4 regions of the Pantoea sp. SGAir0180 genome follow, and region 3 is predicted to be linked to each of the others. Evidence: predicted binding sites of a transcription regulator. Region 3 holds the regulator's gene; each other region holds the start of a gene.
What was found. The regulator PurR, encoded in region 3, represses purine synthesis genes. The targets are predictions, from matches to a motif close to CANGCAAACGTTTGCNTG.
Positions count from the first base shown of each region.

Region 1 (2,206 bases), 1.7 Mb from region 3:
CTGGCGTTTCTGCCGATGCAGGATCCGCATCTGTGCTCCATCGTCTGGTCGCTGTCGCCCCAGGAAGCCACCCGGCTGGAAACGATGCCTGAGGCGCTCTTTAATCAACAGTTGTCGGTGGCGTTTGATATGCGCCTTGGCCTGTGCGAACTGGAAGGCGAACGGAAGGCATTCCCCCTCACGGCACGCTATGCGCGCAGCTTTGCTGCACATCGCCTGGCGCTGGTGGGCGATGCTGCGCATACCATTCATCCGCTGGCCGGGCAGGGTGTCAATCTCGGTTTTATGGATGCCGCAGAGTTGATTGGTGAAGTTCGCCGCCTGCATCAGCAGGGCAAAGATATCGGGCAGCACCTCTATCTGCGCCGCTATGAACGCAGCCGTAAACACAGTGCCGCCATGATGCTCGCGGGCATGCAGGGATTTCGTGAGCTGTTTGCGGGCAATAATCCGGCTAAAAAGCTGCTTCGCGATGTCGGGCTAAAATTGGCCGATAATTTACCGGGCGTGAAACCTGTCATGTTGCGGCAGGCGATGGGCCTGAACGACATTCCCGCCTGGCTTCGCTGACGCGAATCCCTTTCTTAAAGCCAGCGTAATTGCTGGCTTTTTTATTTTAAAAAAGGACTGCACCGTAAAAATGCAGTCCTGCACCGTTGCAGCGCCTCATTTGATTTATTCTAATTTTGCGTGATGTTTCGCATTACTTATTTTTATTCGACGCCATTTTTGCTTCGCTATTTTTTTAACATCTTGCGTGTCGGTACGAATAAAATGGCTGTAAAAAAATGAATAGGTCGTATTTGTTGTGTGTCTAATCACAAAATTACAGTCTTTTGTCCTGCTTTTTCTTTTGCGCGATTAGGCTGTGCGTCTGCGTTCGACCTCGCTTTGCTTATGGTTAATCGACCCGTTCAGTGGTAACGTCATTGCAAAGAGAACGTTTGCGTCGGCTCCCGGCGGCGTGGTTTCAAACTTACTTGTTTCAGCACAGGATAGTTATGACTCAGCACACACCTCTGTTTGACCAGCATCAGGAAAACGGTGCGCGTATGGTGGATTTCCATGGCTGGATGATGCCGCTGCACTATGGCTCCCAACTGGATGAACATCATGCTGTTCGCAACGACGCAGGCATGTTTGATGTTTCGCACATGACCATCGTCGATCTGCACGGTGCACGTACGCGTGAGTTTTTGCGTTTTCTGCTGGCAAACGATGTCGCGAGGCTGACGCAACCCGGCAAAGCGCTTTACACCGGCATGCTGAATGCGTCGGGCGGCGTGATTGATGATCTGATCGTGTATTTCATGGATGAGACGTTTTTCCGCCTGGTCGTGAACTCTGCGACGCGTGAAAAGGATCTGGCATGGATCAATGAGCATGCACAGGGTTATGGCGTGGAAGTCCGCGAGCGTGACGATCTGGCGATGATCGCCGTGCAGGGCCCACAGGCCCAGCAAAAAGCACAAACGCTCTTCAGTGATGCACAGCGTCAGGCTGTACAAGGTATGAAGCCGTTCTTTGGTATCCAGGCCGGGGAGCTGTTTATCGCCACCACCGGTTATACCGGCGAAGCGGGTTACGAGATCGCGCTACCTGCGGCGCAGGCCGTTACATTCTGGCAGCGCCTGCTCGCCGCGGGCGTCAAACCCGCCGGGCTGGGCGCACGCGATACATTGCGTCTGGAAGCGGGCATGAATCTTTACGGTCAGGAAATGGATGAAAGCGTTTCACCGCTGGCCGCCAACATGGGCTGGACCCTGTGCTGGGAACCGGCGGACCGCAATTTTATCGGGCGCGAAGCACTGGAAAGTCAGCGCGAAAAAGGCACTGAAAAACTGGTTGGCCTGATCCTGACAGAAAAAGGCGTACTGCGTAACGGCCTGCCCGTGCGTTTTACGGATAGTCAGGGGCAGATGCAGCAGGGCATTATTACCAGCGGATCTTTCTCACCAACGTTGGGTTACAGCATTGCGCTGGCCCGCGTGCCTGCGGGCATTGGCGGAGACGCTATTGTTGAAATCCGCAACCGTGAAATGCCCGTAAAAGTGACTAAACCCGTTTTCGTTCGCGCCGGCAAGCCGGTTGCGCAGTAAAACATAATTACAGGAGAAAGGGCGATGAGCAATGTGCCAGCTGAGTTGAAATACCGCGACAGTCATGAATGGCTGCGCAAAAATGCGGATGGATCTTACACCGTCGG
Region 1 covers NZ_CP028071.1:231,105-233,310, forward strand. Annotated here, with positions in the region: gene ubiI (FAD-dependent 2-octaprenylphenol hydroxylase) at 1-570, shown strand, start outside; gene gcvT (glycine cleavage system aminomethyltransferase GcvT) at 1,002-2,099, shown strand; gene gcvH (glycine cleavage system protein GcvH) at 2,124-2,206, shown strand, end outside.
Region 1: gcvT (glycine cleavage system aminomethyltransferase GcvT) is a predicted target of PurR. The motif match lies at 934-951, and genes of this name have one in related genera.

Region 2 (2,206 bases), 1.4 Mb from region 3:
TGTGGTAACCGCGCAGTTCGGTGCCGTTGTGGCTGTTGACCTGTTCTTCATAGGTACGGAAATAGCCATTCAATGCAGGACGGCCAAACTCGTTGTTAAACGCCGCGCCGCCCAGAGGGCCTTCAGTCATAATGTCCAGTGCGCTGACGATGCGCGCGGGCTTGCCAAAATCCTCTTCCCACGGCTGCTCAAAGCCCGGAATACGCAGGTTCGACACCGAGAAGCCGACCAGACCGGCTTTCGGCTTCGCGCCCCGTCCGGTCGCCCCTTCGTCACGAATTTCGCCGCCGGAGCCGGTTGCCGCGCCAGGCCACGGCGAAATCGCCGTAGGATGGTTATGCGTTTCGACCTTCATCAGAATATGCGCCGCTTCCTGGTGGTAGCCATATTCCCCGTTTTCGGCATCCGCAAAGAAGCGTCCTACTTCAGAGCCTTCCATCACCGCCGCATTGTCTTTATAAGCCGACAGGACATAATCCGGCGTTTGCTCAAAGGTGTTCTTAATCATTTTAAACAGCGATTTCGGCTGTTTTTCGCCGTCAATAATCCAGTCGGCGTTAAAAATCTTGTGACGACAGTGCTCGGAGTTCGCCTGAGCAAACATATAGAGTTCGATGTCGTTAGGGTTACGGCCCAGCTTCGTAAAGGCTGCCAGAAGGTAGTCAATTTCGTCGTCTGCCAGCGCCAGGCCCAGCGATGTATTGGCATGAACCAGTGCCTGACGGCCTTCACCCAACACATCAACGCTTTTGACCGGCTGAGGTTCGTGGTGGGCAAACAGTTGTTCGGCCTGATGGAGGTCGCTGTACACCGTTTCCATCATGCGGTCATGCAGCAGCGCTGACAGCGTTTGCCACTGGGTTTCCGTCAACTGGGGTGCCTGAACATAAAACGCCAGACCGCGCTCCAGTCGACGGACCTGTGACAGATCGCAGTTATGCGCAATATCTGTCGCTTTTGAAGACCATGGCGAAATGGTGCCTGGACGTGGCGTGACCAGCAGCAAACGCCCTTGTGGCGCATGTTCAGCGAGAGAAGGACCGTACTTGAGCAGGCGCTGCAGACGGGATTTTTCATCCTCACTCAACGGCGCGCTGACATCGGCAAAATGGACGTACTCAGCGTAAATATCACTCACCGGCAGATGAGCGTCCTGAAAGCGGGCCAGCAGTTTGTTTACACGAAATGCCGACAGGGCGGGCGAACCACGCAGAATTTCCATCATAAGATCTCTCGTCTTTGAAACGCCGGGTGCGACGCTTCATTGGGCGCAACAGGGGGAAAACGGGGCGTATTATAGAGAAAGCCACTCCGCGACGAAACCGTTTGCGCAAAATTTATGGCCAACAAGATTTGGCTGATAATTGCGCAAAAATTGCTTTATAAGTTGCTCTGCCTCAGTTTGTTGCGCAAAATGCCCCTCGCTCTGGGAGTTAAAACAAGATCAATACTGCCTTAAAAGACAGAGGCCTTGGAGCCATCGAGAGATAACTATTTGAAACGCCTGAAATTAAATTATCTGTTTATCGGTCTGCTCACCGTGCTGTTAGCACTGGCACTGTGGCCGTCCATTCCCTGGCATGGGAGCGGGCAGGATACGATTTCACAGATTAAATCACGGGGAGTGCTACGGGTCAGTACCGTAAACTCGCCGTTGACTTACTACACCGTGAATAAAGCACCGGCCGGGATGGATTACGAGCTGGCGAAGCGTTTCGCCCGTTATCTGGGCGTCAGGCTGGAAATCACGGTGCGCGCGAATATCAGCGACCTGTTTGATGCGCTTGACGACGGCAAAGCCGATTTGCTGGCCGCAGGCCTTATCTATAATAATGAGCGACTGAACCGCTATCAGACGGGCCCCAGCTATTACAGCGTTTCCCAGCAGTTGGTTTATCGTGTGGATAAAACTCGCCCGAAAAACCTGGGCGATTTAAAGGGACGGCTCGTCGTTGCCTCCGGATCGGCTTATCTGTCTACACTTAAGAGCGCCAGAGCGGATCACTATCCCGACCTTGACTGGGCTATCTCGACCGATCAAAGCCCGAAAGCGCTACTTGAGGCCGTCGCCGAGGGCAAGCTGGATTATACGATTGGCGATTCCGTCACCATCGCACTGCTTCAGCGCATCCATCCACAACTGGCGGTCGCCTTTGACGTCACGGATGAAGAGCCGGTGACGTGGTATATGCCCCGCGAAAGCGAC
Region 2 covers NZ_CP028071.1:536,252-538,457, reverse strand. Annotated here, with positions in the region: gene purL (phosphoribosylformylglycinamidine synthase) at 1-1,225, opposite strand, end outside; gene mltF (membrane-bound lytic murein transglycosylase MltF) at 1,496-2,206, shown strand, end outside.
Region 2: purL (phosphoribosylformylglycinamidine synthase) is a predicted target of PurR. The motif match lies at 1,316-1,333, and genes of this name have one in related genera.

Region 3 (2,206 bases):
GATTCTCACGCCGGCGGGCGAGCATTTCGTGCGGGAAGGGCGCAGCGTTATCAAAAAAATGGATGCCACACGACGTCAGTGTCAACAGCTCGCCAACGGCTGGCGCGGTCAGATTGGTATTGCCGTCGACTGCATCGTCAAACCGCAGCGGACCCGGCAGTTTGTCAGGGATTTTTACCGTCATTTTCCCGACATGGAGTTGCACATCAGCTATGAGGTCTTTAACGGCGTCTGGGATGCGCTGGCAGACGGGCGAGTGGATGTGGCGATAGGTGCGACACAGGCGATTCCGGTGGGGGGGCGTTTCGCCTTTCGCGATATGGGCACCCTGAACTGGCGTTGCGTGGTGGCGCATCAGCATCCTCTGACGCAGGTTGCTACGCTGGATGATGAGGCGTTGCGCTACTGGCCTTCTCTGGTGCTGGAAGATACGTCACGCGCGTTACCGCGTCGTATGACCTGGGCGCTGGATAACCAACGCCGGCTGGTGGTCCCGGACTGGCAAACCGGTCTGGACTGCGTGCGCGCCGGCTTGTGTGTCGCGATGATACCCGGCCATTTAGCGCGGCCCTTACTGGACAGCGGCGAGATGGCAGAGCTGAACTTACCACAGGCGTTTCCGGAAAGTCCCTGCTGCGTCAGCTGGGCGGAAGATCGCGCATCACCGGCGCTGGGGTGGTTACTCCAGTACCTGGGCGATGCGCAAACGCTAAATCAGGAGTGGTTGAGCGAGGATTAACGGCGGTAATCGCGATAAGGACCATAGCCCACCGAGCGTCGCTCAATAAGCGTCGGGTGGACTTCAATCGTCTGCGACTCTTCCCGCTTACTGGTAATGCGATCTAACAACATCTCCAGCGCTTTCTCACCCAACTGGGCTTTAGGTTGATGCACCGTGGTCAGTGCCGGAGTGAAATAGCGCGCATTGCGCACATTGTCGTAACCAATGACGGAGATATCCTGCGGCACGCGCAGGCCCATTTCGTCGGCCGCGCAGATTGCGCCCATCGCCATGATGTCGCCCCCACAGAATACGGCGCTTGGGCGCTGCTTCTGTGACAGAATCTGCTGCATGGCCTGATAGCCAGATTCGGGTTCAAAGTCACCCTGCACAATCCATTCGGCACGTGGCTGAATACCCGCTTCTTCCAGCGCCTTAAGGAAACCGGCATGGCGACCGCCTCCCGTGTTACGCTCCATCTGGCCGGGAATGGCACCAATATCGCGATGACCACGCTCAATCAAATAACGTCCCGCCAGATAACCGCCCTGAAAAGCATTGTCCAGTACGGTATCGGTAAAGTCGGCACGGGATTCGCCCCAGTCCATCACCACCATCGGAATATTGCGGTTCGCTTCCAGCATTTGCAGCAGATCATCCGGATACTCTGAACACATCACCAGAAGCCCGTCAACGCGCTTTTGCGCCATCATCGACAGATAGGCGCGCTGTTTTTGCAGGTCATTATGTGCGTTGCCCAGAATCAGGGTATAGCCTTTATCGAAGCAGTGATTCTCAATGGCTTCGATAATTTCAGCAAAGTAGGGCGCTTCACTGGACGTGGCGAGCAGGCCCAGCGTTTTGGTGTGATTCACCTTCAGGCTACGCGCGACTGCGCTGGGAGAATAATGCAGTTCCCGAATCGCTTCCCACACCGCTTCGCAGGTATTTTCTGCGACAAAGCGCGTTTTATTGATGACGTGTGAGACGGTCGTGGTGGACACGCCCGCACGCTTCGCCACATCTTTAATTGTTGCCATGTAAATCGAACTCCCGGGCCTATCTAAATTATTGATAAGCATATTGTTAAACGTTTGCGTCAGCGGACGGTTATTTCTGCGAAAAACATCGCTTTTCTGTCCGGTATTGAGTCATCAGGGCAGGAAATAACGTCTGAAAAGGGCGCGGACGCAACCGATATTGCGCGCTGTTGCGCAACAAAGGGGGGATTCTAACAAGGCTGTGCGGATAAAACGAGATTTTTACCCACGCGTATGTGAAAATGCTATAACCTTACAAACGTCAGGGTTAAAGGAGAGGGGATGAGTACCGATTTAAAACTGTCATTAATGACGACGGCAGCCGCACTGTTAATGATCATCGCGTTTAGCTTCACCGCTATTCTGCACTAGCCGCATTCGTTTGCAGCGACGCTATACTGGCTGACTGCGCGTCCAGCCTTGCCGGTGATACGTCCTGTCTGTC
Region 3 covers NZ_CP028071.1:1,909,472-1,911,677, reverse strand. Annotated here, with positions in the region: gene punR (DNA-binding transcriptional activator PunR) at 1-739, shown strand, start outside; gene purR (HTH-type transcriptional repressor PurR) at 736-1,761, opposite strand; gene C1N58_RS08915 (cytochrome bd-I oxidase subunit CydH) at 2,044-2,133, shown strand.

Region 4 (2,206 bases), 1.6 Mb from region 3:
GCGATCCTGAACCAGCAGACCACCATTCACCCGTTTGAAATCCAGCGCGGCGACACGGCCCTGCCATTCACCACATACCAGTACACGAACGTTTTGTTTCGCCGCCGTGATTTTCAGGGCCGCTTCGGTCGCCGAAGGGGCGATGATCACTTCAACAAACTGCCGGCTGATAATGGCCTGTGCGGTCGCCTCGTCCAGTTCACGGTTAAACGCAATAATACCGCCAAATGCAGAGGTAGGATCGGTCTGGTAAGCGCGCTCGTAAGCCGCCAGAATGGACTCGCCGACGGCCACGCCGCAAGGATTAGCATGCTTTACAATGACGCACGCGGGCTCAGCGAATTCTTTTACGCACTCCAGTGCTGCATCGGTATCCGCAATGTTGTTATAAGACAGTGCTTTGCCCTGCACCTGCTCGGCGGTAGCGACAGAGGCCTCCTGTACATTTTCTTCTATATAGAAGGCGGCATCCTGATGGCTGTTCTCGCCATAACGCATATCCTGCTTTTTAACGAAGTTAAGATTGAGGGTGCGTGGGAAGCGTCCTGCCGGCTGCTCAGTTTCACCATGGTAGGCGGGAACCATGCTACCGAAGTAGTTGGCAATCATGCTGTCGTACGCAGCGGTGTGTTCAAACGCTTTGATCGCCAGGTCAAAACGGGTTTCCAGCGTCAGTGAGTTTTGGTTGGCGTCCAGCTCGGCGATGATGGCCGGGTAGTCGCTGCTCTTTACCACAATCGCCACATCTTTGTGGTTCTTGGCCGCCGAGCGCACCATGGTTGGGCCACCAATATCAATGTTCTCTATGGCATCTTCCAGTGAGCAGTCTGGCTTCGCAACGGTTTGTGCAAAGGGATAAAGATTAACGACCACCATATCGATAGGGTTGATAGCGTGCTGCGCCATTACCGCATCATCTTGTCCGCGACGTCCCAGAATGCCGCCATGGACCTTCGGGTGCAGCGTTTTAACGCGTCCATCCATCATTTCCGGGAAACCGGTATAGTCAGACACTTCGATGACGGGGAGCCCTGCCTCTGCCAGCAGACGTGCGGTGCCGCCTGTAGAGAGCAGCTCAACACCACGTTGGGAGAGTGCCTGAGCAAATTCGAGGATGCCGGCTTTATCAGAAACACTGAGCAGGGCGCGGCGTAAAGGACGAGGTTGTTGCATGGTGGTTTTATCCCTTGGCTTTGATTCGCGTAAATAAGAGCGTTACATCAAGTTTGCGAGCTTTCTTCCTCTTCATAGAGAAGTGAAAACGCGAAAACTTCAGGTAACGCCCCGAAAAGGGGCATCCATAGCGTTGCGGGGGCATTGTAGCGAAAACGTTTGCGTGATGCTCGTCTAAATTTGTACGTAACAGGAATGTGGATAACTTTGTGTGTAACTGCGTATAAGGCGGGCTTTTGCTGTGGAATGCAGCGAACAGTCATTTTTATTGAATTTAGCCCTTGTCAGCCCGCGAGAACTCCCTATAATGCGCCTCCATCGACACGGCACAACGGCTTACGGAATGCGGTGTTGAGAGGGTCAGGCAACTGAGCCGCCGGAGAAAAACTTCTGAAAAAGAGGTTGACTCTGAAGGAGGAAAGCGTAATATACGCCACCTCGCAACAGACGGTTAACCCGCTGGTTGCACTGCTCTTTAACAATTTATCAGACAATCTGTGTGGGCACTCGCAGGATTGATATCCGCGTCTCCGGACGCAAAAAATATCAAGTCTTAAGAGTGAACACGTAGTGAAATTCATTACGACGTTTTCCTTGAGCATCGCTGCACTGGTTGCAGCAAATCAAACTTTAAATTGAAGAGTTTGATCATGGCTCAGATTGAACGCTGGCGGCAGGCCTAACACATGCAAGTCGGACGGTAGCACAGGGGAGCTTGCTCCTCGGGTGACGAGTGGCGGACGGGTGAGTAATGTCTGGGAAACTGCCCGATGGAGGGGGATAACTACTGGAAACGGTAGCTAATACCGCATAACGTCGCAAGACCAAAGTGGGGGACCTCCGGGCCTCACACCATCGGATGTGCCCAGATGGGATTAGCTTGTAGGCGGGGTAACGGCCCACCTAGGCGACGATCCCTAGCTGGTCTGAGAGGATGACCAGCCACACTGGAACTGAGACACGGTCCAGACTCCTACGGGAGGCAGCAGTGGGGAATATTGCACAATGGGCGCAAGCCTGATGCAGCCATGCC
Region 4 covers NZ_CP028071.1:3,541,024-3,543,229, reverse strand. Annotated here, with positions in the region: gene purH (bifunctional phosphoribosylaminoimidazolecarboxamide formyltransferase/IMP cyclohydrolase) at 1-1,173, opposite strand, end outside; rRNA gene C1N58_RS16615 (16S ribosomal RNA) at 1,806-2,206, shown strand, end outside.
Region 4: purH (bifunctional phosphoribosylaminoimidazolecarboxamide formyltransferase/IMP cyclohydrolase) is a predicted target of PurR. The motif match lies at 1,322-1,339, and genes of this name have one in related genera.